DNA from 2 places in the Methylobacterium sp. BE186 genome. Region 1 is predicted to be linked to the other one. Evidence: predicted binding sites of a transcription regulator. Region 1 holds the regulator's gene; the other holds the start of a gene.
The links. Region 1 encodes LexA, which represses DNA repair genes until DNA is damaged. Its sites were predicted from a motif close to TGTTCNNNNTGTGTTCNG; they were not measured.
Positions count from the first base shown of each region.

Region 2: a site for LexA is predicted at 1,975-1,992, ahead of J2X36_RS06320 (PA0069 family radical SAM protein). Genes of this name have one in related genera too.

Region 1 is NZ_JAVDVV010000011.1:74,874-89,099, forward strand. Features, by position in the region: gene trpD (anthranilate phosphoribosyltransferase) at 1-509, shown strand, start outside; gene trpC (indole-3-glycerol phosphate synthase TrpC) at 519-1,349, shown strand; gene moaC (cyclic pyranopterin monophosphate synthase MoaC) at 1,363-1,848, shown strand; gene glp (gephyrin-like molybdotransferase Glp) at 1,845-3,074, shown strand; gene lexA (transcriptional repressor LexA) at 3,188-3,910, shown strand; partial or broken gene J2X36_RS13545 (ComEC/Rec2 family competence protein) at 3,904-6,161, opposite strand; gene gltX (glutamate--tRNA ligase) at 6,319-7,746, shown strand; gene gltA (citrate synthase) at 7,963-9,252, shown strand; gene J2X36_RS13560 (EAL domain-containing protein) at 9,675-12,053, shown strand; gene lpxB (lipid-A-disaccharide synthase) at 12,041-13,198, opposite strand; gene J2X36_RS13570 (LpxI family protein) at 13,195-14,076, opposite strand; gene lpxA (acyl-ACP--UDP-N-acetylglucosamine O-acyltransferase) at 14,085-14,226, opposite strand, start outside.
Region 2 is NZ_JAVDVV010000004.1:115,396-129,621, forward strand. Features, by position in the region: gene J2X36_RS06305 (glycosyltransferase) at 1-590, opposite strand, end outside; gene moaB (molybdenum cofactor biosynthesis protein B) at 766-1,323, shown strand; gene J2X36_RS06315 (hypothetical protein) at 1,330-1,851, opposite strand; gene J2X36_RS06320 (PA0069 family radical SAM protein) at 2,029-3,135, shown strand; gene J2X36_RS06325 (ribonuclease HII) at 3,141-3,740, opposite strand; gene J2X36_RS06330 (glycosyltransferase family 1 protein) at 3,822-4,886, opposite strand; gene J2X36_RS06335 (UDP-2,3-diacylglucosamine diphosphatase) at 4,883-5,662, opposite strand; gene J2X36_RS06340 (hypothetical protein) at 5,792-5,995, opposite strand; gene J2X36_RS06345 (aminotransferase class V-fold PLP-dependent enzyme) at 6,464-7,672, shown strand; gene J2X36_RS06350 (D-2-hydroxyacid dehydrogenase) at 7,781-8,725, shown strand; gene J2X36_RS06355 (NADP-dependent methylenetetrahydromethanopterin/methylenetetrahydrofolate dehydrogenase) at 8,976-9,836, shown strand; gene fchA (methenyltetrahydrofolate cyclohydrolase) at 9,849-10,475, shown strand; gene J2X36_RS06365 (malate--CoA ligase subunit beta) at 10,684-11,862, shown strand; gene sucD (succinate--CoA ligase subunit alpha) at 11,885-12,778, shown strand; gene J2X36_RS06375 (phosphoenolpyruvate carboxylase) at 12,930-14,226, shown strand, end outside.

The sequences.
Region 1 (14,226 bases):
AACTGCCGGTGCGCACCATCTTCAACCTGCTCGGCCCCCTCTCGAATCCGGCGGGCGTCACGCACCAGCTTCTCGGCGTCTCGACGCCGGACTGGGCGGAGCCGCTGACCCGGGTGCTCTCGGCGCTCGGAAGTCGCCGGGTCTGGACCGTGCACGGCTCGGACGGGCTCGACGAGATCACCGTGACGGGGCCGACCGCCGTCGTGGCCCTGGAGGACGGGCACATCACCCGCTTCCGCATCGATCCGCGCGAGGTCGGCCTGACGCTCGCGACCCTCGAGGATCTGCGGGGGGGCGATCCGGACCACAATGCCCGCGCCCTCGCCTCCGTCCTCGACGGAGCCCGCAACGCCTACCGGGACATCGCCGTTCTCAATGCTGGGGCCGGCCTCGTGGTCGCGGGGGCCGCTCCGACGCTCGGCGAGGGCGTCGCGCGCGCGGATGCGGCCATCGCCAGCGGGGCGGCCCGGGCGACGCTCGCCCGCCTCGTCGAGGTTTCGAACGCCTGAGGGATGCCGATGTCCGAGACCGCAACCACGGGCGCCACGGGACAGACCGTCCTGGCCCGCATCGAGGCCTATAAGCGGCGCGAGATCGCCGAGGCGAAGCTGCGGGTCTCCGAGTCGGAACTGGAGGCGCGCGCCGCCGCACAATCCCCGCCCCGGGGCTTCGCGGACGCGATCGGCGCCCATATCGCGGCCGGTCGCCCCGCCCTCATCGCGGAGGTGAAGAAGGCCTCGCCCTCGAAGGGGCTGATCCGGGCCGATTTCAACCCGGCGGCGCTGGCTGAAGCCTACGAGGCCGGCGGCGCGACCTGCCTCTCGGTGCTGACCGACGAGCCGTCCTTCCAGGGGCGCCCCGAATATCTCGTGGAGGCGCGGGCCGCCTGCGCCCTGCCGGTGCTGCGCAAGGACTTCATGTTCGAGCCCTATCAGGTGCTCGAAGCGCGGGCATGGGGCGCGGATTGCGTGCTCGCGATCATGGCCTGCCTCGACGACGAGGAGGCGGCGGCGATCGTGGAGGCGGCGCACGACCTCGGCATGGACGTTCTGGTGGAGGTGCACGACGCCGAGGAGCTGGAGCGGGCGATTCCGCTCGGCACGCGTCTCATCGGCATCAACAACCGCAACCTGAAGACCTTCGAGGTCTCCTTCGAGACCGCGATCCGCCTCGCGCCCGGCATCCCGAAGGACCGCATTCCCGTCGCCGAGAGCGGCATCGCCAGCCATGCGGACGTGGTCCGCCTCGCGGAGAACGGCCTCAACACGGTTCTCGTCGGCGAGAGCCTGATGCGGCAGGCGAACCTGACGGAGGCGACGCGCAGCCTCCTGTTCGGCGAGACGGCGTGACCCGGACCCGCGGATGACCGGCCTCACCCATCTCGACGCCACCGGCGCGGCCAACATGGTCGACGTCACCGACAAGGCCGCGACCACCCGCACGGCGCTGGCGGAAGGGGCCGTGGTGATGCTTCCCGAGACGCTCAGGCTCATCCGGGAGGGGGACGCGAAGAAGGGCGACGTGATCGGCACCGCGCGCCTTGCCGGCATCATGGCGGCCAAGCGCACGCACGAGTTGATCCCGCTCTGCCATCCCCTCCTGCTCTCGAAGGTCCACGTGACCTGCGAGGTCGATGAAGCGCTCCCCGGCCTTCGGCTCACCGCGGAGGTGCGCGTGCAGGGTCCGACCGGCGTCGAGATGGAAGCGCTGACCGCGGTCTCGATCGCCTGCCTCACCGTCTACGACATGGTGAAGGCGGTCGATCGCGGCATGCGCATCGAGGGCATCCGGCTGCTCGCCAAGGATGGCGGCCGCTCGGGCAGCTATCGCGCGAAAGCCGGCGCGTGAGCGGCCTCCTGCCCGTCGCGGAGGCGCTGGGGCGCATCCTCTCCAGCGTGTCCCGGCCCGTCGAGGCGGAGCGCCTCGGGATCGCCGCCGCAGCCGGGCGGACGCTCGCGGAACCGGTCGCCGCGCTGCGCACGCAGCCGCCCTTCCCGGCCTCCGCGATGGACGGCTACGCCGTGCGCGGCGCCGACCTCGCCGGCATCCCCGCCCGGCTGCGGCTCGTCGGCACGAGCGCCGCCGGACATGGCTATGCCGGCCGGGTCGGCCCCGGCGAGGCCGTGCGCATCTTCACCGGCGCGCCCGTGCCGGAGGGAGCCGACGTGATCCTGATCCAGGAGAACGCGGAGGCCGAGGGCGACACGGTGACCGCGCGGGAAGGCGTATCCGCGGGCCGCTTCGTCCGGCCCGCCGGACTCGATTTCCGGGAAGGCGACGCGCTCCTGCAGGCGGGCGAGAGCCTCGACGCGCGCCGGCTCGCGCTCGCCGCCGCGGCCGGCCACGCGGAGGTCGCCGTGCGACGCCGTCCCCGGGTCGCGATCCTCGCCACCGGCGACGAGTTGGTGGCGCCGGGGGCGCCGGTCGCCTGGGACCAGATCGTCGCCTCGAACGCGCTCGCGCTCGCCGCTCTCGCCCGCGCGGCCGGAGCGGACCCGATCGACCTCGGCATCGCGGGCGACAGCCTGCCGGCGCTGGAGGACGCGATCCGCCGGGCCCGCGAGGTGCGCGCAGACCTGTTCGTCACCCTCGGCGGCGCGTCGGTCGGCGACCACGACCTCGTGCAATCGACGCTCGCCCGCGAGGGGCTCGAACTCGGCTTCTGGCGCGTCGCGCTGCGACCCGGCAAGCCGCTGATGCATGGCCGGCTCGGCGAGATGCTGGTCATCGGCCTGCCGGGCAACCCGGTCTCGGCCATCGTCTGCGGGATGCTCTTCGTGGTCCCGGCGATCCGCGCGCTCGTCGGAGATCCGCGGGCGGGTGCCGACCGCGACGAGCCGGCGACGCTCGGCCGCGATCTGCCGGCGAATGACGGCCGGGCCGACTACATGCGGGCCCGCCTCGACACGGCGCCCGATCGTCTGCCGGTCGCGCATCCCGAGGCGCGGCAGGATTCCTCGATGCTCTCGGTGCTCGGTCAAGCCGAGGCCCTTCTCGTGCGCCCGCCGCACGCGCCGGCCGCGAAGGCTGGCGAATCCTGCCGCATCCTGCGTCTCGACCGCTCGATCCTCTGATCTCGATCAGTATCGCCAAGCTGCGCTTGCGGAACACTTGCGGAACGTTTAACGTGTTCGCGCTTTGTTTCCGCGACCGCCCGCCGCGTCGCCCCGAGAGATGAGACTGCCCCATGCTGACGCGTAAACAGCTGGATCTGCTCCGCTTCATCCAGCAGCGGATGCGCGAGAGCGGCGTCCCGCCGTCTTTCGATGAGATGAAGGATGCCCTCGATCTCAAGTCGAAATCCGGCATCCACCGCCTCATCACGGCGCTTGAGGAGCGCGGCTTCCTGCGCCGCCTGCCGAACCGGGCACGGGCGATCGAGGTGATCCGCATGCCCGAGAGCCTCGGCCAGCCGGCCGGGTCGGGCAGCGAGGTGCGCCGCTTCACGCCGAGCGTCGTCGAGGGCGGCCGCACGCGGGCGCCGGCCGCGAAGCTGCCGACGACGCAGGCGACCGACGAGAACGGCCGCGCCATGACGATCCCCGTGATGGGGCGGATCGCGGCGGGCACGCCGATCTCGGCGATCCAGAACCAGAGCGCGTCGATCACCCTGTCGCCGGATTTCCTGGCGGGCGGCGAGCATTACGCGCTCGAGGTGCGCGGCGACTCGATGATCGAGGCCGGCATCCTCGACGGCGACCTCGTGGTGATCCGCAAGCAGGACACGGCCAACACGGGCGACATCATCGTGGCCCTCATCGACGACGAGGAGGCGACGCTCAAGCGCCTGCGCCGCCGCGGCTCCTCGATCGCCCTCGAGGCCGCGAATCCGTCCTACGAGACCCGCGTGCTCGGTCCCGACCGGGTCCGCATCCAGGGACGCCTCGTCAGCCTCGTGCGCCGCTACTGAAGCGATTCGGGGCCCGTCTCCGCAGACGCGGCACCCTCCTCCGGAGCGGCCTCGTCCGGGCTTGCCCGAGCGGTCGGAGAGCCCGGAATCTGCTGGGCGCGCGGCGCCGCGGCCGGGCGCCAGGGCGAGGATCCACCGAGACCGCGGGCCGTCGAGACGATTGGGCCGGAACCGGTGAGGCGGATCGCGACGGCGCCAGACCGCGCAAGATAGGCGCGGTCGATGACGAGCCCCGCCGCGCAGCCCGGCGGGGCGACTTGCGACGTGATGACGATGTCGGCGCGCGCGCAATCCTCGGTGAGCGCGCGCTTGTCACGCGCCAGCGCGATCCGGCGCCCGTCGAAGGCCCGCAGGGTGCAGCCGAGCCGGTCGCAGCGTCCCCCTTCCCCGGCCTCCGACGCCTTCCGCGCATCGCCGTCCGCCTTCATCCACTGCTCGAGGACGAAGGAGGAGGGCCGGCCAAGAGCGACGAGACGGCCCTCCTCGCCCCGCACCGCCGCGCCCCTCCCCTCGCGATCGATGAAGATGTCCTGGCGCTCGGGCGATGCGGCCAGGAGGAGGCCGAGGCCGAGCGGCACCACGCACAGGCATCGCAGGCGCGAGGCGGGTAGGACCGCGACGAGGAGGCCGGCGGCCAGCAGCGCGAGAGCGCCCGTGCCGAAGGCCGGCACCCCGACATTCGCCTGCCCGAGACCGCCGATCCAGCCCGAGATCGCGAGCATGCCGCGCACCGCCTGCCCCATCAGCCACCAGACCGGCTGATCGAGCGCGAACGGGTAGGCGAGGATCCCGAGCACCGCGGCCGGCATCACCACGAGGGAGACGAGCGGCAGCGTGAGGGCGTTGCCGACGAGGCCGAAGGGCTGGATCGTCTGGAAATGGTAGGTCGCGAAGGGGGCTGTGGCGATCTGCGCCACGAGCGTCGTCAGCAAGGTGCCGATCACGGCGCCCGCGGCCAGGGCGACGGACCGCCCGACCGGCCCGGCGCCCTCGCGCCGGAAGAGGCGCCCGTCGATGAAGCGGGCGCAGGCGATCAGGCCGGCCACCGCCCCGAACGACATCTGGAAGCTCGGGCCGAGCAACGCCTCGGGCTCGCGGGCGAGCGCCACGAGGGCGGCGAGCGCGAGGTTGCGCATGCTCAGGGCCGGGCGGTCGACGAGGATCGCGCCGAGCATGATCAGGGTCATGATCAGAGCCCGCTCGGCGGCGACGTCCCAACCGGAGAACGCACAATAGGCGGTGACGCCCACCATCGCGAAGCCGGACGCGATCTTCTTGATCGGCCACAGCAGGGCGCAATGCGGCACCAGCGCCAGCGCGGAGCGCACCAGCCAGAAGACGACGCCGGCCGCGAGCACCATGTGCAGGCCGGAGATCGAGACGACGTGGTAGATGCCCGCCGCCCGCAGCACGTCGTTGGTCTCCGGTGCGATGAGGCCGCGCTTGCCCGTCACCAGCGCGGCGGCCACGGCGCCGGCCTGCCCCCGTTCGCGTCGGTGATGCGCCGCGTGAGCGCGTTGCGCGCGTCGTCGATGCCGGCCGCGAGGCGAAGGGCGAGAGGCAGGGGCTCGGGCGGTGACCTCACCTCGATCGTCCCGACGAGGGAGCCCACGGCGCCGATGCCGCGGAAATAGGCGTCGCGCCCGAAATCGTAGCCGCCGGGACGCGCCGGCTCGGGCGGCGGCAGGAGGCGCGCCTTGGCCGCGATGAAATCGCCGGGCTTCAGGGCCTGCCGGGTCCGGTAGGTCACGCGCACCCGCAAGGGGCGCGCTTCGGGTGCCAGGGTTCCGAAGCTCGTGAGGCGCACCACGAGGCGCGCGCCCTCCTCCCGCTCGTCGAGGGCCTCGATCAGCCCCGTGAGGGGCGCGATGGTGGTCCGCGCGAGGATCGGGCCGGAAACGCGGGCGACGCGCCACGCCGCCGCCCCGAAGCCGAGGAAGGCGGCGGCGAGCGCGAGCGTCAGCGCGAGCGCGGCGGGCCTCGCACCGAGGACGGGCGTCAGCGCAAGGCACAGGCCGGCGGCGATGGGCGCGGCGGCGAGCGCCGGCTCGCCGTCGGTGAGAGCGAAATAGACGAGGATGCCCGTCCCGAAGGCGACCGCGAGCCAGGGAAACAGGCGCCGTTGCCCCGCCTCCTGCGCCAGCTCCGCGCCCACCCAGCCGCGGAGTGCCGGTACCCACAGGCCAGGAGCGAGCAGGCGCCCAGGCGCGCGGATCGCGACGATCCCCTTCCCTGCCGCCCCCTGCGCCATCCTTTGCCGCACCGTCCGCGCGCGGGATTGGAAAGTCCCTCCCGTGCGACGATTTCTTAACGCGTCCGCCCGCGCATGCTACAGGCCCGCGGCCGGGCCGGTCGATCCTTCCCGCCCGAACGTCGCCCGCCCGTCCACTCGAACATCAGCCGGCCCGATGTCCTCTGCCGTCGTCACGCGTTTCGCACCCTCGCCCACGGGCTACCTGCATATCGGCGGCGCCCGCACGGCCCTGTTCAACTGGCTCTACGCCCGTCGGCACGGCGGCCGGATGCTGCTGCGCATCGAGGACACGGACCGCGAGCGATCGACGCAAGGCGCGATCGACGCGATCCTCGACGGGATGCGCTGGCTCGGCCTCGATTGGGACGGGGACGTGATCTACCAATACGCCCGGGCCGAGCGGCACCGGGAGGTGGCCGAGAGCCTCCTCGCCTCGGGGCGCGCCTATCGCTGCTACGCCACGCCCGAGGAGCTGACGCAGATGCGGGAGAGCGCCCGGGCGGAGGGGCGCCCGCTGCGCTACGACGGGCGCTGGCGCGATCGCGATCCGTCCGAGGCCCCGGAGGGCGTGAAGCCGGTGATCCGGCTGCGGGCTCCGACCGAGGGCGAGACCGTGGTCGAGGACGCGGTGCAGGGCCGCGTCGTCTGGCAGAACCGGGACCTCGACGATCTCGTCCTGCTGCGCTCGGACGGCAACCCGACCTACATGCTGGCCGTCGTCGTCGACGACCACGACATGGGCGTGACCCAGGTGATCCGCGGCGACGACCACCTCACCAACGCCGCCCGCCAGGGCCAGATCTATCAGGCGCTGGGCTGGGATGTGCCGAGCATGGCCCACATCCCGCTGATCCACGGGGCGGACGGCGCCAAGCTCTCGAAGCGCCACGGGGCGCTCGGCGTCGACGCCTACCGGGACCTCGGCTACCTGCCGGCGGCGCTCCGCAACTACCTCGTCCGCCTCGGCTGGAGCCACGGCGACCAGGAGGTGTTCTCGACGGAGGAGATGGTCGCGGCCTTCGATCTGAAGGCGATCGGGCGCTCGCCCGCGCGCTTCGACTTTGCCAAGCTCGAGAACCTGAACGGCCTCTACATCCGCGGCTCGGACGATGCGGCCCTCGTCGACGCGGTCGAGACCATCGTGCCGAGCGTCGGCGCCGAGCGCGGTCTCGCGGCCCCGCTCCCGCCGGACCTGCGCCAGCGCCTCACCGCGGCGATGCCGGGGCTGAAGGAGCGGGCCAAGACGCTCGTTGATCTCCTCGACAGCGCCTACTACCTCTACGCGCAGCGACCGCTCGTCCTCGATGAGAAGGCGAAGGCGCTGCTCGGCGAGGACGGAAGCGCGCGCCTCGCCGCCGTCTTGCCGGCGCTGGAGGCGCTGACTGAGTGGAATGCCGCGGCGACCGAGGGTGCCGTGCGCGCCTTCGCGGAGGCCCAGGGGCTGAAGCTCGGCCAGATTGCACAGCCTCTGCGGGCTGCTCTCACGGGCCGCACAACTTCACCGCCGCTCTTCGACGTGATGGCCGTGCTCGGGCGCGACGAGAGCCTCGGGCGGCTGCGGGATCGGCTTTCGGACGCCTGAACGCCGCGCCTGCGGCATACGGGCTTCGGCCCGGTTTTCGCTTGCCGTTCCCCGGCGGATGTCACCCGCCCCGTTGATGGCGCTCGGCTGATCCGCTAACCCGATGGTCCTGTGAGCAACTGCAGCAATGCTGCCGTTCCGCACCGAACCCGGGCCTCCGGCTCAGCCGACGCCCGGGGCGGCGCCGCCCCGTTGCCAGGAAAGGTCCACGCCTCCATGAGCGCATCCAGCACGATCACCGTGGACGACAAGCAGATCGAGTTGCCGGTCAAGACCGGGACGATCGGGCCGAGCGTCATCGATATCGGCAAGCTTCACGCGAAGACCGGTGTCTTCACCTTCGATCCGGGCTTCACCTCGACCGCCTCCTGCGAGTCGAAGATCACCTATATCGACGGCGACGCCGGCGTGCTGCTCTATCGCGGCTACCCGATCGAGCAGCTCGCCGAGCACGGCGACTTCCTCGAGACCTGCTACCTGATGCTGTTCGGCGAGCTGCCGACGCCCTCGCAGAAGGCCGATTTCGATTACCGGGTCACGCGCCACACCATGGTGCACGACCAGATGAACCGCTTCTTCCAGGGGTTCCGCCGCGACGCCCACCCGATGGCGGTGATGGTGGCCTGCGTCGGCGCGCTCTCGGCCTTCTATCACGACTCGACCGACATCTCGGACGAGAAGCAGCGCATGGTCGCCTCCATGCGCATGATCGCCAAGATGCCGACGCTGGCGGCGATGGCCTACAAATACTCGATCGGTCAGCCCTTCGTGTATCCGAAGAACGAGCTCGACTATACCTCGAACTTCCTGCGGATGTGCTTCGCGGTCCCGTGCGAGGAGTATCAGATCAACCCGATCTTCGCCCGCGCGCTGGACCGGATCTTCATCCTCCATGCCGACCACGAGCAGAACGCCTCGACCTCGACCGTTCGTCTCGCCGGCTCCTCGGGCGCCAACCCCTTCGCCTGCATCGCGGCCGGCATCGCCTGCCTCTGGGGGCCGGCCCATGGCGGCGCCAACGAGGCGGCGCTCAAGATGCTCATGGAGATCGGCACGCCGGACCGCGTGAAGCAGTACGTCGACAAGGCGAAGGACAAGAACGATCCCTTCCGCCTGATGGGCTTCGGGCACCGCGTCTACAAGAACTACGATCCCCGCGCGCGGATCATGCAGAAGACCACCCACGAGGTGCTCGGCGAGCTCGGCCTCAAGGACGATCCGCTGCTCGAAGTGGCGATGGAACTGGAGCAGATCGCCCTCAAGGACGAGTACTTCATCGAGAAGAAGCTCTACCCGAACATCGATTTCTACTCGGGCATCACCCTCAAGGCGATGGGCTTCCCGACCGACATGTTCACGGTGCTGTTCGCGCTGGCCCGCACCGTGGGCTGGATCGCCCAGTGGGCCGAGATGATCGAGGACCCGTCCCAGAAGATCGGCCGGCCGCGCCAGCTCTATATCGGGCCGGAGCAGCGCGAATACGTGCCGATCAACAGCCGCGGCTGAAGCCCGGTCGGCAGGACGGAACAGGGGGCGCTTCGGCGCCCCTTTTTTCTTGAGGCGTCCGGTCGCCGGCCTCATCGGAGGTGACGGCCGACATTCGCTCCGTTGCCGATCTTGTGCAACCTGCGATAAGCGCAGAACCGCAAGATCTATCACAGATAATCTGCGCCGATCCTCAACTCATCGTCCGAATGTTGTCGAAATCTTCAGATGAGCGCCGGTATCAATATTTCCCGGACCCACGGTGCCGCGCCCCGCTCTGAACGGCGTCGGCCGCCCGTCGGTCCGGTGAGGCGGGCCGGGTACGGGGCAGCGCGTGATCGAACCGGGATCGCCGCCGTGCCGGGCTCCGAAGGGCGAGGCGCGCATGAGGTCCTGTCACGTCACCGTGGTGAGCGCTGATCGCCGGCGGGCGCTGGCCTGACATGGGCGGGCACGCGACCGTGATGGGCCGGATCCGGGCCGCGGCCGCCCCGCGCGGCCGCGGGGCTCCGGGCGGGCCGCAAGGCCGCTACCGGCTCGACGTGCAGGGCGCCCTCATCAACGAGACGCTGCAGGTCGCGAACTACTCGGCAGCGGCGCACATCGTCGCGGTCCTGGCCGTCGCGGCCATGTTGTGGTCCGCCGTCAGCCACACCTACCTGATCTGCCTCGTCGGCGCGATCGTCCTCCTGGTCGGCGCCACATTCGGCTCGACGATGGCGTTCCGGAACACGTTCCGCCGCGACGTCTCCGAGGCGAAGGTTCGCTGCGCGTACCGGGTCTCCCAGGCCCTCGCGGTGGGGATCGGGTCCGCCTGGGGCTCCATGCCGGCCTATCTGATGGGGCATCCGGACAGCAGCACGCGCTACATCGCGATCGCGACGACCGCCGGCCTGATCTCCGATGCCTACGGCGTCGGGCCGATCTTCTCGGTCTCCCTGGCCCTCGTCCTGCCGATCGTCGCCGGCGCCTATATCGGCCTCTTCGGCTTCGAGCCGCCGACCGGCGCCTACCTCTCGGTCATGCTCACGGTCTACGCGGCCTTCGTGATCGCGATCACGTGGCGCACGAGCCTGCTCTCCTATCAGCGCCTGCTCGATCGGGTCGTGGTGCAGGACCAGAGCCAGACGATCGGCCTGCTCCTCAACGAGTTCGAGGAGGGCGCCAGCGACTGGCTCTGGGAAACGGACGCGCAGGGTCGGCTGCGGCATGTGCCGGCCCGCATGGCCGCCGCCCTGTCGCGGCCCCTCGCGACCCTGCCGGGGCTGCCGCTGGAGGATCTGCTCGCCAGCCACGTCATCCCCGGCCCCGGGGCCGGGGCGGCCGAGGAGTTGCGGGCCGCGATCGCGCGGCAGGTGCCCTTCCAATCCGTGACGCTGCATCTCCGGACGGATGAGGGGCGGCGGCACTGGACGATCAACGGCAAGCCGTTCCTCGATCGCGACGGCCTCTTCGCCGGCTACCGCATCGTCGGATCGGACACGACCCGGAGCCGCGAAGCCGAGGCCCGCATCGGCTACCTCGCCACGCACGATCCGCTGACCGGGCTGGCCAACCGCGCGGCCTTCCAGGAGGCGCTGACGGCGGCCTGCGGCGCCGGCGCCGAGCCGCACGCGCTGCTCTACCTCGACCTCGACGGCTTCAAGGCCGTGAACGACAGTGCCGGGCACAGCACCGGCGACCGGCTGCTGGAGGAGGTCGCCGGCCGCCTCACCGGCCTCGCCGCAGGTCGGGCTCGGGTGTATCGGCTCGGCGGCGACGAGTTCGCCCTCCTACTTCCCGATGCCGATGCGGACGCGCCGCTGCGGCTTGCGGCCCACATCGTCGCCGAGATCGGTCGCCCGTACCGGATCGACGCGCGGCACGTCGAGATCGGCGTCAGCGTCGGGATCGCCTGGACGTCGCCGGACGCGCAGGATCCGGCCAAGCTGCTGCACCGTGCCGACCTCGCCCTCTACAGCGCGAAGAACGGCGGCCGCGGGTGCTGGCGCGCCTTCGAGCCCGCGCTGGAGGCGCGGATGGAGCGCCGCCGCCGGCTCGACGTCGAGATGCGCAGAGCCCTGCAGGACGGCGAACTGGAGTTGCACTACCAGCCCTTGGTCAATCTCGAGAATGGGCGCGTCGCCGGCTTCGAGGCATTGCTGCGCTGGTTCCGGGCGGATGAGGGATTCGTGGCGCCGGGCGAGATCATCCCGATCGCGGAATCGACGGGCTTCATCGTCGAGATCGGGCAATGGGCCCTGCGCCGGGCCTGTTCGGACGCGATCGGCTGGGACGGCCTCCGCGTTGCCGTCAACATCTCGCCGCTTCACGTCCGGATGCCGGGCTTCCATGCGGACGTCGCCGCCGCGCTGGCGGATACGGGCCTCGCGCCGCATCGCCTGGAGATCGAGATCACCGAATCGATCCTGCTCGACCAGGAGACCGTCGTGCTCGAGAATCTGGCGCGCCTGCGCGATCTCGGCGTGCGCGTCGCCCTCGACGATTTCGGCACCGGCTATTCCAGCCTCAGCTACCTGACGCTGTTCGCCTTCGACAAGATCAAGATCGACCGCTCCTTCGTGCGCGATCTCGATACGCGGCCGGAGCGGACGGCGCTGGTCGAGGCCATGATGGGGATGGCGCGCGCCTTCTCGATGGACGTGACCGTCGAGGGCGTCGAGACCGAGGAGCAGTGCGAGATCCTGCGCCGGAAGCGCTGCGACACGGCGCAGGGCTTCCTCTACAGCGGCGCCCGGCCGGCCCGGGAGATCCCCGCGCTGATCCGCAGCCTGGAGGCGCGGATCGCGGGAGACGGCGCGCCCCGCATTCAGGCCGCCTGACCGGCCCGCACGGCCAGGACGAGGCGGGCGGCTTCGTGGCTCGGCGCCGCCCCGCCGGGCAGCCGCATCCGGTCGTCGAGGCGCTCCAAAGCCGCGATCTGGCGCCCGCGCTCCGGGCCGTCGCGCAGGAGCGGCAGCAGAGCCGCGGCAAGGGTCTCCGCCCGGCACGCCGCCTGCACATATTCGGGCATCGCGTTCTCGCCGAGGATCAGGTTCGGCAGCACGATCGTCGGCACCTGGATCAGGCGGCGGGCGATCACCTCCTCGATGCGCGAGACCTTGTAGGCCACCACCATCGGGACGCCGGCGAGGGCGAGTTCGAGGGTCACCGTGCCGGAGGCCGCGAGCGCCGCGCGCGCCTGCCGGAAGACCGCGTGCTTGCCCGCCTCCCCGTGCACGAGCCGGACCGGAACCTCCCAGGCCGTCGCGAGGCGCTCGATGAGGGCGCGGTGGCGGCTCACCGCCGGCAGCAGCGCCTCGACCGGCCCGCCTCCCGCGGCGATCAGCGCGAGCGTCCGGCCGAAGACCGGCATCAGCCGCTCGATCTCCGAGCGGCGCGACCCCGGCAGCACGGCGAGCCGCCAGGGCGCGCGCGCCCGCTGCTCCCGCTCCGCCGGCCCCGGTCGCAGCTCGTCCAGCCGCTCGATCAGCGGGTGGCCGACATAGGTGCAGGCCGGCCCGCCGAGGCGGCGATGCGCCTCGGGCTCGAAGGGCAGGAGGGCGAGCACGTGATCGATGAAGGGGCGCATCTTCGCGGCCCGCCACGGGCGCCACGCCCAGACGCTCGGCGAGACGTAGTCGACGATCGGCAGGTCGGGCCGGCGCTGGCGGACGCGACGGGCCACCGCGTGGGTGAAGCCGGGGCTGTCGATGATGACGAGCACGTCGGGCGCGGCAGCCACCACGTCGTCCACGGTCTCGCGGATGCGGCGCAGCAGCGTGCGGGCGCGCGCGAGAACGGGCAGGTAGCCCATGACCGCGACGTCGTCGATCGGGAAGAGCGAGGCGAAGCCCTCCGCCTCCATCGCCTCGCCGCCGACGCCGCCGAACCGGATCGGCTCCGGCGCGAGGGTGCGCAGGGCCCGGATCAGCTTGGCCCCGAGCTGATCGCCCGAATCCTCGCCCGCTACCAGCCAGATCTTCACCGGGCGCCGTCCAGTCCGATCAGGAACAGGCCGAGGCGGTCGGCGGCCGCGACCGTCTCGGCCCGGTCGATGACGAGGGTGCGCCCCGCCTGGATGGCGAGACCGGAGCATCCCGCGGACGACGCGTTGCGGATCGTGCGGGGGCCGATCGCGGGCAGGTCGATCCGCAGGTCCTGGCCGAGCTTGGCGAGCTTGACGAGGATCGTCGCGGGAAGGGGCCGGCCGAGCCCGAACGGCTTGCGGATGACGGCGCGGGCGCGGGCGAGCATGCGGTCGGTTCCTTCCGGCCCCTCCACCGCGACAACGCGGTCGGCCGCGACGACGGCCGCCTGGCCGACATCGAAGGGCGAGAGGGCCTCGATCAGGGCGCGGCCGGTCGCGATCGAGGCGCGGGCCGCCTCGTCGGGCCCGAACCGCCCGAGGCGGCCTTCCGGGCTGAGCAGGTCCGGCGCGACCTCGTGCACGCCGAGCACGCGGTGGCCGTTCTCCTCCAGCAGCGCGAGCACCGCGCGCAGCAGCCGGTCGTCCCCGCCGCCCGCGATGGCGCGCAGGGCGTCGCGGTTGCGCACGGCCGCCGCCGCGTTGAAGATCGCGGCCGGGCTCGGCCGCGCGACGCCGCCGGCCGGCACGATCGCCGCCGGCCCCCATTCCTTCAGGATCCTGAGGGTGCCGGCAATGTCGAGGAGGTCGACCGTGGCGTCGGCCCGCGCCCGCAACCGCCGGTCGGTGAAGCCGCGCACGCTCAGCACCTTGAAGGGACGCGCGGTCCGCTCCAGCGAATCCGCCACCAGTTCCGGCAGCCGCCCCGCGCCCGCGATCAGGACGAGGCAGCCCGCCTGCGCCGCCGCGCCGGCAGCCTGCGCGCGGTCGGCGGCCATCGCCGCGCTCAGGCCACGCTCGCGGGCGTCTCGCGGGGCGTGCAGATCGAGCGTCTGCCGCCCTCGCGGATGAAGGCGAGGATCTCGTTGACGGCCGCGTGCTTCTCGAACTCGGCGGCGACGTCCTCGACGCGCTCCATCAGCGTGCCC
Region 2 (14,226 bases), on a different contig from region 1:
GCCCCGGCCGCCGCGAGACGGGCCCAGAGTTCAGCAGGGCGAGCCGGCTCCCCATCGAAGGCCGAGCTTGCGAACAGGATCTCGCCGCCGGATTGGGGATCGCCATCGTCCTCGAAGCCTGCGTCGAGGGACGGCGCGTCGAGGCCCGTCACGGCCGCGTCGTAGAGCACCCGCAGGCCAGCCACGGCCGCCGCTCCCGTCAGCGCCGCTTCGAGGGCGAGGGCCGTGAGGGCGCCGGGAGCCAGCATGTCGCCCGCGCGCAGGATCAGGACGTGGTCGGCCGCGCCGGCATCGGGGAAGGCGCCGTCCGCGAGCGTGGCCGGGGGCAGGACGTCGTGGCGCGCCTCCGGGTAGCCCTGAGCCAGCACCGAGGCCAGCGTGTCCGCGAGCCCTGCCTCCGTGCCGTCCGAGACCGTGACGATGCGCAGGCGCGGCCAGGGCCGTCCGTCCGGAAGGCTGTCCGGCCGTGAGTCCGCCCCGCGCTGGCCCTGTCCCGGCCAGCCCGCGATGCCGTGGGCTGGCCGGCCCCCGCCGCCTGGGGGCGCAGCCGCAGGCACGCCGTCACTCGGGTCGTCGAAGGAGCGCTTCACGGGTGTCGCCGGGCGGGCTGCGTCACGGGTCGAGAAGCCTTCATCCTGGCTTGCAGAGGTTGACGAAGCCCTTTCCGTCGGGCCGCTTTCCAGGGCCGGCCGCCGGGCCTATCTCATGGCCCGGTCCGGGGAAGCGTTCCCGCCCCGAAGCCCGGCCCTCCTGCGAGCCCGCCCCATGCCTGCCTCCGACGCCTCGCGCAGCTTCATACCCCTCTCGATCGCCGTGCTCACGGTCTCGGACACGCGCCGCCCCGAGGACGACCGCTCGGGCGACACCCTCGTCCAGCGCCTCGCGGCAGCCGGCCACGGGCTCGCGGCGCGCGCCATCGTGCCCGATGAGGTGGCCGCGATCCGCGGGCAGGTGGAGGCGTGGTCGCGCGATCCCGGCATCGACGTCGTCATCACCACCGGCGGAACCGGCTTCACGGGCCGCGACGTGACGCCCGAGGCCCTGGAGCCCCTGTTCGAGAAGCGCATGGACGGGTTCTCGGCGGTGTTCCACCGGATCTCCTACGACAAGATCGGCACCTCGACCCTGCAGTCGCGGGCAACTGCAGGCGTCGTCAACGCCACCTACGTCTTCGTGCTCCCGGGATCGCCCGGTGCCTGCAAGGATGCCTGGGACGGCATTCTCGCTCAGCAGCTCGACTATCGGCACCGGCCCTGCAACTTCGTCGAGATCATGCCCCGCCTCGACGAGCACCTGCGCCGCGGCGCGTCCGTCACCGTTTGAGCCGGATCAGGCCCGTTCGAGGCGCGCCGCGAGGAGGCGCGGCTTCAGGCGCGGGGTGAAGATGGGGCCTGCCACGAGGCGCTCGCGGCGCACCAGGTCGCCCGGACGCGGGGCGCTGACGCCGAGCACGCGCTCGCCCTTCGTCGCGAGGCGGGCCGGCAGGTTCGCGTGCGGGCGCCGCAGCCGTGCCAGGGCCACGTCGGGCCGCGCCGTGTTCACGAAACGGTCGAGGGCGCGGATCCAGCCCTCGGCCGGAACGTCCCCCGCCTCGAGGCACAGAACCCATTCCCGGCGGGCCGCCTTCGCGCCCGCGGCCCAGGGCGAGGCGCCCCGCGGCCGCACCACGAGGGCGGCGCCCGTCGCTTCGGCGACCGTCGCGACAGGCTCGTTCGGCACGGGCACGACGATCACCGCATCGCCGATCAGCCCCGCCGCCACCCCGGTGACGAGGGCGGCGAGAGTGTCCGCGAGGCGATCGATCGCGTCCGGATCTGCCGGTCGGGCCACGTAGGTCAGGGCGGAGATCATGCGCGCCCATAGACCATTTTCACGCGAAAGCGACAGGCCAAGGCAGCGCAGGATCAGCCCCGACCGTGCACCGGAGGGGAATGCACCGGAAATGCTCGAAATTGATGCAGGCGGACTCGCTCATGTTCGCTTTATGTTCTAGTCCCAAAGCGAAGAGGCGGTCCGGAATACCATCGCATGACCAAGCACCTGCCGGACGGCGAGTCGCAGCGGCGTCTTTCCGACACGGGCGTCGAGGCGGCTGCCCGGCGCGGCCGGGGTGCCAACGCCAACCCGTCCGGACGCTTCGAGCGGTCGGGCCGCGAGATCTTCGACGACGGCTGGACCCCCTCCGAGACGGCGCGACTGCGCACCGAGGTCCTGCCGGAGCGGGCCTGCCACATCATCACCCGCAACGCCTCGCCCGACATTCCTTTCGATCGCTCCATCAATCCCTATCGGGGCTGCGAGCATGGCTGCATCTACTGCTTCGCGAGGCCGAACCATGCCTATGTCGGCCTGTCGCCCGGGCTCGACTTCGAGACCCGCCTCTTCACCAAGCCGGACGCGGCGAAGCTCTTGGAGCGGGAACTGTCGGCGCCGGGCTACAGCCCGCGCACGATCGCGCTCGGCACGGCCACCGACCCCTATCAGCCGATCGAGCGGACGCACCGGATCACCCGAAGCGTTCTCGAAGTCCTTGCCCGCTTTCGGCACCCGGTCGGCATCGTCACGAAGTCGAACCTCGTGGTGCGCGACGCCGACATCCTAGCCGCGATGGCGGCCGACCGCCTCGTGAAGGTCGCGGTCTCCGTCACGACCCTCGATCCCGCGCTCGCCCGCCGCCTGGAGCCCCGCGCTCCGCATCCGCTGAAGCGCCTCGAGGCAATCGAGCGGCTCAGCGCGATGGGCATCCCCGTGATGGTGATCGTGGCGCCCGTCATCCCCTCTCTCAACGACCACGAGATCGAGGCCATCCTCGCCGAGGCGCGGGCTCGCGGCGCATGCGAAGCGAACCACGTGCTGCTGCGCCTGCCGCACGAACTCGACGCCCTCGTCTCCGACTGGTTCGCGGAGCACTATCCCGGCCGGGCCCAGCACGTCTTCTCCCTCGTCCGGCAGGCACGCGGCGGCAAGGTCTACGACGCCGCCTTCGGGCGGCGCATGGTGGGGGAGGGGCCCTACGCCGATCTGATCGCGCAGCGCATGCGCCTCGCCAAGGCGCGGCTCGGCTTTGCCGGCGAGCGCGTCACGCTCAACGCCGACGCCTTCTCGCCTCCGGGCGCGCAGCTCAGCCTGTTCTGAGAGGGTCAGACGCCGAGAGAGCGCGTGAAGCTGAGCCTGTGGTGCGGGCTGCGGCCGATCCGGGCGAGGCCGTCGAGGTGGGCGGCGGTGCCGTAGCCGACGTTCCGATCCCAGGCGTAGTCCGGGTGGCGGCGGGCGAGCGCCCGCATCAGGCCGTCGCGCAGGCACTTGGCGACGATCGAGGCGGCGGCGATCTGCGGGACCAGCCTGTCGCCGCCGATCACGGCGCGGCACTCGGCATCGAGACCGGGAATCGCGTCACGGCCATCCACCATCACGGGCGCGTCGAGGCCGAGCCGCGCCACGGCTCGAGCCATCGCGTCGAGGGTCGCAGCCCGCACGTTGATGCGGTCGACGAGGGCGCGCGAGCCCGCCGCGACGGCGACGCGCGCATGAGCGCGGATCAGCGGCGCCAGGGCCTCGCGGTGAACCGGCTTCAAGCGCTTGCTGTCGTCGAGCCGGCCGAGGATCTCGGACGGCAGGGCGGTGGGATCGAACCAGACCGCGGCCACGACGACCGGGCCGCAGAGCGCGCCGCGGCCGACCTCGTCGCAGCCGATGACGGCGGGGTAATCCGCCGCGCGCGCGGGGTCGAAAGGAGGCATGGGGCGGCTCGTGGGAGGGGATCGCGAGGCCCTCCCTTCGCATCAACGGCCGCGCGCGTCACGCGCTTCCGGCCGCCTTTCTCAGCCGAGCTCCACCATGGATGCGGCCGGATTTCGGGCCGCGCGCTGCCGGAGGGCGCCGCGCTGATGGGCGACCTCGACATTCCCGTAGAACTGGCGCGCGCTCTCGGCCCAGGTGTAGCGCAGGGCCTCCTCGCGGCAGCGCCGGCGCGGGATCGTGAGTGCCGCAAGCGCGGCCTGCCGAAGGTCGGCGTCGAGGATGCCGGCCCCCGTCCCGCCGACGACGTCGATCGGTCCCGTGACCGGATAGGCGGCTACGGGCAGGCCGCAGGCCAGGGCCTCGAGGAGAACGATCCCGAACGTGTCGGTGAGGCTGGGGAACACGAAGACGTCGGCCGCGGCATAGATCCGCGCCAGATCCGCGCCGGTGAGCGTCCCGAGGAAGCGGGCCTCGGGCGCCAGCGCCGCGAGGCGTGCCCGGTCGGGCCCATCGCCGACGACGACCTTCGTGCCCGGCAGGTCGAGGCCGAGGAAGGCCGAGACGTTCTTCTCGACCGCGAGCCGGCCGACGAACAGGAAGAGGGGGCGCGGAAGCCCATCGAGCGCGTCCGGATCCTGCGGGCGGAACAGGTCGGTGTCGACGCCCCGGGTCCAGCGCATCAGGTTCGCGAAGCCCCGGCCCGCCAACTCGCGTTCGAGCGACGGCGTGCTCACCATGGTCCCGCTCGCCGCCCCGTGGAAGCGCCGCAGCCACGTATAGCTCCAGGCTTGCGGCACCGGCGCCCGGGCGGCGAGGTATTCGGGAAAGCGGGTGTGGTAGCTCGTGGTGAAGGGGCGTCCTTGCGCGAGGCAGTAGCGCCGCGCGGCGTAACCCACCGTCCCCTCGGTCGCGATGTGGATGTGGGACGGCGCGATCTCGGAGATCCGCGCCTCGAGCCTGCCGCGCGCGGCGTAGGCGAGGCGGATCTCCGGGTAGCCCGGCAGCGGCACCGAGGGAAAATCCCGGTGCGTCAGGAAGACCGGATCGTAGCCGAGGTCGCGGCCCGCCCGCGCCATGTGCTCCAGCGAGCGGACGACGCCGTTGACCTGCGGGTGCCAGGCGTCGGTGGCGATGAGCAACCTCACGCGACGGCCCGGCGGCCCGGCGCCACCTCCTGCTGCGCATGATGCGCGGAAGCGGCCTGCGCCTCGCGGGCGCGAAGCAGGCTCGGATAGTGCAGGACCTCCATGCGCCCGTCGTAATGCTCGACGATGGCCGTGCAGGATTCCACCCAGTCGCCGGTGTTGAGGTAGCGCAGGCCCTCGATCTCGCGGTTCGCCGCGTGGTGGATATGGCCGCAGATCACGCCGTCGGCGCCGACGCGGCGGGCCTCGGCCGCGAGGAACTCCTCGAACTTGCCGATGAAGTTCACGGCGTTCTTCACCTTCAGCTTCGCCCAGGCCGAGAGCGACCAGTAGGCGAGCCCGAGCCGGCGGCGGACCCTGTTGAGGACGGTGTTGACCGAGAGCGCCAGCGCGTAGGCTCCGTCGCCGAGATAGGCCAGCCACTTGGCGTGGCGCACCACCATGTCGAATTGGTCGCCGTGAATGACGAGGTAGCGCTTGCCGTCCGCCGCAATGTGGATCCGGCTCTCGGCGATCTCGACGCCGCCGAAAGTGGTGCCGATGTAGTCGCGCAGGAACTCGTCGTGGTTGCCGGGCACGTAGACGATGGTCGAGCCCTTGCGGACCTTGCGCAGGAGCTTCTGCACCACGTCGTTGTGCGATTGCGGCCAGTACCACCCCGAGCGCAGCTGCCACCCGTCGACGATGTCGCCGACGAGATAGATCTCGTCCGCGTCGTAATCCCTGAGGAAGTCCAGCAGCAGGCCGGCCTGGCAGCCCTTCGTGCCCAGATGCATGTCGGACAGGAAGAGCGTCCGGACGCGGACCGCCTTCTCTGTGTCTTCGGCCACGAGCGTCTCCCGGCGGCTGTCACGGTTCGAGCCAAACCGGATTCCCGTATCAGTTTGATGACGCCACCGAGGTTCTCATGTTGCAGTGCCGAAGAAAAAGCGGCGATCACGCGGTCTCGCGTTGCAGTGCACGACAAATTTTTTGGACGGATGCCCAAGTTTTTTGAGTTTTCCTTCCTTGGCGAAGCCGGTCATAATCATGGCCAAGGAGACCGCCGGGCTCGCCCGGTGCCGGAAACGGCCAATGGGATCAACGGTAGCAGGAAGGAAGGTGTCCACACCGCGTCGGGAGTGCTTGCAAGCGCGGCCGGCTCGACGCATTGAGGCTCCCGGCCCATCGGAGGCGACCGGCATGACGCGTGCCGCGACCGCGGGCGGTTCACGCCGCCGCGCCGCTCCGCTCGGCACCATGATCTGACCTGGGGCGGACGACGTCGTCGGAATGGAATGGCCTCTGAACACGGCCTGCCCTATTCCAGGCGGCGGGGTCCGCGAGGACCGGATCGTCTCAGAGCGTCCCACGGAACTCCCGCTGCGCCGTCGCGGCCAGGGGGAGGGCTCCCGGAGAACGGGGGCTCCGCGAGGGGCTCACGAATCCGCGGCCACGCGACGACCCCCGCGGTCGAGGGGCCTGCCCCCTCGGATCACGGCATCCACGGGCCACCAACGAGCGACGCTGGCTCACTGACATCATTCTGGCGCCGGCCATCGGGCCGGTCAGCAGTTTAGGAAATCGGAGGACACAACATGGCGGCAACGAGACGGCCGGGTCGTAACCATCTCTTCGTGCCGGGCCCGACGAACATCCCGGACCGCGTGCTGCGCGCGATGTTGGTCCAGTCCGAGGACCACCGCTCGGTGGACTTCCCCTCGCTGACGAAGCCCCTGTTCGAGGACACCAAGAAGGTCTTCGGCTCCACCGACGGCACCATCTTCCTGTTCCCCGCGAGCGGCACCGGCATCTGGGAATCCGCGCTCTGCAACACCCTCGCCCGCGGCGACAAGGTGCTGTCCTCGCGCTTCGGCCAGTTCAGCCACCTCTGGATCGACATGGCCCAGCGGCTCGGCCTCGACGTGATCGTCCAGGAGGAGACCTGGGGCACGGGCGCCAACCCGCAGCGGATCGAGGAGGCGCTGCGCGCCGACAAGAACCACGAGATCAAGGCCGTGATGGTGGTCCACAACGAGACCGCCACGGGCGTCACGAGCGATATCGGCGCCGTGCGCAAGGCGATCGACGCGGCCGGCCACCCGGCGCTGCTCTTCGTCGACGGCGTGTCCTCGATCGGCTCGCTGCCGTTCAAGGCCGACGAGTGGAAGGTCGACGCGGCGATCGCCGGCTCCCAGAAGGGCCTGATGCTGCCGGCCGGCCTCGGCGTCGCCTGCATCAGCCCGAAGGGCCTGCAGGCCGCGGAGAGCCAAGCGGGTAAGAACGACCGCCTCGCCAAGGTCTATTTCGACTACGCCGACCAGCGGAAGGCGAACCCGACCGGCTACTTCCCCTACACCCCGCCGCTGCCGCTGCTCTACGGCCTGCGCGAGGCGCTGGCCTGCCTGTTCGAGGAAGGTCTCGAGAACGTCTACCACCGGCACGCCGTGCTCGGCGAGGCGACCCGTCAGGCCGTCGCGGCCTGGGGCCTCAAGACCTGCGCCAAGGATCCCAAGTGGAACTCCGACACCGTCACGGCGATCGTCGTGCCGGAGGGCGTGGATGCCGCCAAGATCATCAAGCACGCCTATGTCCGCTACAACCTCGCCCTCGGCGCGGGTCTGTCGGAAGTGGCGGGCAAGGTATTCCGCATCGGCCATGTGGGCGACCTGAACGAGCTGTCGCTGCTCGGCGCCATCGCGGGCGCCGAGATGGCGATGCTCGACAACGGCATCAAGGTGACTCCCGGCTCGGGTGTCGCCGCCGCGTCGAGCTACCTGCGTGAGAACCCCCTCTCGAAGGCCTGAGCGACGATCCGGGCGGGGCCGGCCATCGCCGGCCCCGCTTCCGCGTGAGACACGGACGAAGGCCGCGCGCACGCCAAGCCGGCCGGCCGGTTCTGAAAGGGGTTCCTCATGACGCAGAAAATCGTCTTCCTCGATCGCGAATCCCTCGACGCCAAGGTGCGCGAATTCAAGTTCCCGCACGAATACACCGAGTACGAGTCGACCTGGACGCCGGAGGAGATCGTCGAGCGCCTGAAGGACGCGGAGATCGCGCTCATCAACAAGGTGCCGATGCGGGCCGAGGTCCTGAAGCAGCTTCCGAAGCTGAAGCTGATCGCGGTGGCGGCCACCGGCACGGACGTGGTCGACAAGGCCCAGGCCAAGGCCCAGGGCATCACCGTCTCGAACATCCGCAATTACGCGTTCAACACGGTTCCCGAGCACGTGATCGCGCTGATGTTCGCGCTCCGCCGCGCCATCGTGCCCTACGCCAACTCTGTCCGCCGGGGTGATTGGAACAAGTCGACCCAGTTCTGCTACTTCGACTACCCGATCTACGACATCGCGGGCTCCACGCTCGGCATCGTCGGCTACGGGGCGCTCGGCAAGTCGATCGGCAAGCGCGCCGAGGCGCTCGGCATGAAGGTCATCGCCTACGACGTCTTCCCGCAGGACGGCCTCGTCGATTTCGAGACGATCCTCCGGGAATCCGACGTGATCACGCTGCACGTGCCGCTCACGCCCGACACCAAGAACATGATCGGGCGCGAGCAGCTCGAGAAGATGAAGAACAGCGCCATCCTCATCAACACGGCCCGCGGCGGCCTCGTCGACGAGGAGGCCCTGCTGGAGGCCCTGAAGAACGGCACCATCGGGGGCGCGGGCTTCGACGTGGTGGCACAGGAGCCGCCCAAGAACGGCAACATCCTGTGCGACGCCGATCTGCCGAACCTGATCGTGACCCCGCACGTGGCCTGGGCAAGCAAGCAGGCGATGCAGATCCTCGCCGACCAGCTCGTCGACAACGTCGAGGCGTTCGTGGCGGGCAAGCCGCAGAACGTGGTCGAGGCCTGAGCGAGCCGGCCCTCCTTCCGGAGAGCGCATCCTGAGACGCCGCCCCGCGGCGTCGCGGGGGAGATCCCGGATCGAGCCGACGACCGGATGCCTCGTCGAGGCTTTGCATTCGCTCCGCGCCTCGGGATGAGGCGCGGGTGAGACGGACGCCGTGCGGGCTCGTCTGACCCTTGTTGAGACCAAACCGGGCGCCTGCGCCCGTTCGGGAAACGCTGAACCGCGCCGGGACGCGCGGACGAAGGGACAACCAATGAAGAAGCTGCTTTTCCTGTTCGACACGGACGCGGTGCCGAGCGTGTTCGACACGGTCGTGGGCTATGACGGCGGCGCCGATCACATCACGGGCTACGGAAACGTGACGCCCGAGAACGTGGGAGCCCTGGTCGACGGGACGATCTACACCCGCGGCGGCTCTGAGAAGAAGTCGACCGCGATCTTCGTCGGCGGCGGCAACATGGCGGCCGGCGAGGCCGTGCTCGAGGCGGTCAAGAAGCGTTTCTTCGGCCCCTTCCGCGTCTCGACCATGCTCGACTCGAACGGGTCGAACACCACGGCCGCCGCGGGCGTCGCGCTCGTCGCCAAGGCCGCCGGATCGCTGGAGGGCAAGAAGGCGATCGTGCTCGCGGGTACCGGCCCGGTCGGCATGCGCTCCGCCGCGCTCCTCGCCAAGGAGGGCGCGCAGGTCACCGTGGCCGGCCGCTCCCTCGACAAGGCCCAGGCCGCCGCGGACGCGATCAACAAGCGCTTCAACGTCAAGGTCACGGCCGTCGAGACGCCCGATGCCGGCTCCCGCGCCCGCGCCGTGAAGGGCCAGAACATCGTGTTCTCGGCCGGCGCCATCGGCCTCGAGCTCCTGCCCGAGGACTCTTGGAAGGACGAGGCGAGCATCGAGTTCGTGGCCGATTACAACGCCCAGCCGCCGCTCGGCTTCGGCGGCATCGACGCCATGGACAAGGGCAAGGAGCGCCACGGCAAGCGGTCGTTCGGCGCCCTCGGCATCGGCGGGCTGAAGCTCAAGCTCCACCGCGCCTGCGTCGGTCAGCTCTTCGACAACACCGAGCAGGTGCTCGATGCCGAGGAGATCTACGCGCTCGCCAAGAAGATGGCCTGAGGGGAGGCGTCGATGGCCGAGAACGAAACGATCCAGACATTTCTCGACGGGCTGGCGAGCTCGGCCCCGACCCCCGGCGGCGGCGGAGCCGCCGCCATCTCCGGCGCGATGGGCGCGGCCCTCGTGTCGATGGTGTGCAACCTCACCATCGGCAAGAAGAAGTACGTCGAGGTCGAGGCCGAGCTGAAGGAGGTTCTGGCCCAGTCCGAGGCGTTGCGGGCCAAGCTCACCGGCATGATCGCCGACGACGTCGAGGCGTTCGACGCGGTGATGGCCGCCTACGGGCTCCCGAAGAACACCGATGAGGAGAAGGCCGCTCGGTCCCAGCGGATCCAGGCGGCCCTCAAGACCGCCACCGACGTGCCTCTCGCCTGCTGCCGCGTCTGCCGCGAGGTGATCGACCTCGCTGCGATCACGGCGGACAAGGGCAACCTCAACGTCATCTCGGATGCGGGTGTCGCGGTGCTCTCCGCCTATGCGGGCCTGCGCAGCGCGGCGCTCAACGTCTACGTGAACGCCAAGGGGCTCGACGACCGCGCCTTCGCCGAGGAGCGCCTCAAGGAGCTCGAAGGGCTTCTCGCCGAGGCGGGCGCGCTCAACGAGAAGGTCTACGAGGTCGTCAAGGCCAAGGTGAACTGAGCGAAGGTGAGCCGCGCCGGCTCACCAGTCTCGTCCCCGGTTCCTGCCGCCGGGGACGCTGAAACTTTGAATACGAAAAGCATTCCGGCTGCCTTTCAAGGCAGACTTAAAGAGAATGCAAAAAAATATAAACGCTGGAGCGCTTCCCGTGAAATGAAATTTGCGGGATGATCGCTCCCAAGGAAGCGCCAAAAAATGGAGGTCTCGGATGGACGTTCACGAGTACCAAGCCAAAGAGCTGCTCGCGAGCTTCGGCGTCGCCGTGCCGAAGGGTGCCGTCGCCTTCAGCCCGGACCAAGCCGTCTACGCGGCGACCGAACTCGGCGGCTCGTTCTGGGCCGTCAAGGCGCAGATTCATGCGGGTGCCCGCGGCAAGGCCGGCGGGATCAAGCTCTGCCGCACCTACAACGAGGTGCGCGACGCGGCCCGCGAGCTTTTGGGCAAGCGCCTCGTCACCATCCAGACAGGCCCCGACGGCAAGCCCGTCCAGCGGGTCTACGTCGAGACCGCCGATCCTTTCGAGCGGGAGCTCTACCTCGGCTACGTCCTGGACCGTAAGGCGGAGCGGGTGCGCGTGATCGCATCCCAGCGCGGCGGCATGGACATCGAGGAGATCGCGGCGAAGGAGCCCGAGGCGCTGATCCAGATCGTCGTTGAGCCGGCAGTCGGCCTGCAGCAGTTCCAGGCCCGCGAGATCGCCTTCCAACTCGGTCTCAACATCAAGCAGGTCTCGGCCGCGGTGAAGACCATCATGAACGCCTACCGGGCGTTCCGCGATTGCGACGGGACCATGCTGGAGATCAACCCGCTCGTCGTGACGAAGGACGACCGGGTTCTGGCGCTCGACGCCAAGATGTCCTTCGACGACAACGCCATGTTCCGCCGCCGGAACATCGCGGACATGCACGACCCGTCCCAGAGCGACCCGCGCGAGGCGCAGGCGGCCGAGCACAACCTCAACTACATTGGCCTCGACGGCGAGATCGGCTGCATCGTCAACGGCGCCGGCCTCGCCATGGCGACGATGGACATGATCAAGCACGCGGGCGGCGAGCCGGCGAACTTCCTCGACGTCGGCGGCGGCGCGAGCCCCGAGCGCGTCGCCACCGCCTTCCGGCTCGTCCTCTCCGACCGCAACGTGAAGGCGATCCTCGTCAACATCTTCGCCGGCATCAATCGCTGCGACTGGATCGCCGAGGGCGTGGTGAAGGCGGCGCGCGAGGTGAAGATCGACGTGCCGCTCGTGGTACGCCTCGCGGGCACGAACGTGGAGGCCGGCAAGAAGATCCTCTCGGAAAGCGGGCTCGACCTGATCACCGCCGACACCCTGACCGAGGCCGCCCAGAAGGCCGTTCAGGCCTGTCAGGGCGCCAAGGCGGCCCACTGAGCGGACGGGAGGAGAGAGACCAATGAGCATTCTCATCGATGAGAAGACCCCGATCCTCGTCCAGGGCATCACGGGCGACAAGGGCACCTTCCACGCCCGCGAGATGATCGAGTACGGCTCGAATGTCGTCGGCGGCGTCACGCCCGGCAAGGGCGGCAAGACCCATGTCGGCGTCCCGGTGTTCAACACCGTGAAGGAGGCCGTGCGCGAGACCGGCGCCACCACGACCATCACCTTCGTCGCCCCGCCTTTCGCGGCGGACGCGATCATGGAGGCGGCCGATGCCGGCGTCCGGCTGATCTGCTCGATCACCGACGGCATTCCCGCCCAGGACATGATGCGGGTGAAGCGCTACCTCATGCGCTACCCGAAGGACCGCCGCTCGATGGTGGTGGGCCCGAATTGCGCGGGCATCATCTCGCCCGGCAAGTCGATGCTCGGGATCATGCCCGGACACATCTACCTGCAGGGCAATGTCGGCATCATCTCGCGCTCGGGCACGCTCGGCTACGAGGCCGCCTCGCAGATGAAGGCCGAGGGCATCGGCGTCTCGACCTCGGTCGGTATCGGCGGCGACCCGATCAACGGCTCCTCCTTCCTCGACCATCTCGCCCTGTTCGAACAGGATCCGGACACCCACGCGGTCCTGATGATCGGCGAGATCGGCGGCCCGCAGGAGGCCGAGGCCTCGGCCTGGATCAAGGAGAACATGACGAAGCCGGTGATCGGGTTCGTGGCCGGCCTCACCGCCCCGAAGGGCCGCCGCATGGGGCATGCCGGCGCGATCATCTCGGCGACCGGCGACAGCGCCGCGGAGAAGGCCGAGATCATGCGCTCGTACGGGCTGACCGTGGCGCCGGACCCCGGCTCCTTCGGCGCGACCGTCGCCGAGGTGATGCGCAAGCGCGCGGCGTGAGCCGCACGCATTCCCCTCCCCGTTCCGCGGAGGGGCAGGAGTGGGCGTGGTTCCGCGCGAGGCTCTGCGGTGCCTCCTGCGCCACCCCCACCTCCGACTCGTCCCCCGAGGGGGGAGGAGATCTGCTGTCGCGCGGGAGGCACGACCACCCATGACCCATACCCTGCATGCCTCGCCGGGCACCGCGGTCGACCACGTCTTCGCGCCGCCGGTGATCACGGGCACGTCCTCCAAGGAGGCGCTCGACATCCTGTTCCACGCCCTGCTCGAGGTCGCCCGCCGGCACGAGCCGGAGCTCGAAGTAGTACTGCACGGCAACGCCAACATCTCGGCCTTCTCGCCCGAGCTGCTGGCGCGTGCGCTTCAGGTCCAGGGGATCTGGTTCCAGCTCCTCTCGATCGCCGAGCAGAACGCCGCGATGCGCCGCCGCCGGCACATCGAGCGGAACGAGGGGCGCTCGGCACTCGGCGGCAGCTTCAGCAAGGTTCTGGCCGAGGCCGCGGCGAGCGGCATCAAGGCCGGTGAGATCCACACCCTCCTCAAGGACCTGCGCATCCGCCCGACCCTCACGGCGCATCCGACCGAGGGCAAGCGCGTGACGGTGCTGGAGAAGTTCCGCCGCATCTACCTGCTGCTACGCGAACTCGAATTGCCGCGCTGGACCGAGCGCGAGCGCAACGGCCTGATGAACGACCTGCGCGACCAGATCGAGCTCGTCTGGATGACGGGCGAGTTGCATCTGGAGAAGCCGACCGTCGAGCGCGAGGTCGCCTGGGGGCTGCACTTCTTCGACGAGACGCTGTTCGAGATGCTGCCGGAGGTGCTCTACTCGCTGGAGGAGAGCCTCGCGCAATACTACCCGGACGAGAAGTTCGAGGTACCGGCCTTCTTCCAGTTCGGCTCGTGGATCGGCGGCGATCGCGACGGCAACCCCTACGTCACCGCGAGCGTCACCCGGACGACGCTCCAGCGCAACGCGCTCGCCTCGCTGCACCGCTACCGGGACGGCGTGAACGGCCTCGGCCGCATGCTGTCGCTCACCGAGCGCTCGCTGCCGGTGCCCGAGAGCTTCCGGCGCGAGCTCGAGCACCAGCTCGCCGAGAGCGGCGACGGCAGGGCCATCGCCGGCCGCAATCCCGGCGAGGCGTTCCGTCAGTTCCTCACCTGCATCCTGCGCAAGATCGAGGCGACGATCGCCCGGAACGAGGGCCGCCGCGCCCCGGGCCCGGACTACCCGAGCGCGGACGGCCTGATCAACGACCTGCGCACGCTGGAGCAGGGGCTGGCCGATTCGAAGTGCGCCTCGCTCGCGACCGATCTCGTGCGCCCGGTGCGGCGCATGGTCGAGATCTTCCGCTTCTCCACCGTCCGGCTCGATCTGCGCGAGAACAGCACCCGCACCACGCAGGCGCTGCAGGCGCTCTGGCGGCAGCAATACGGGGAGGCCA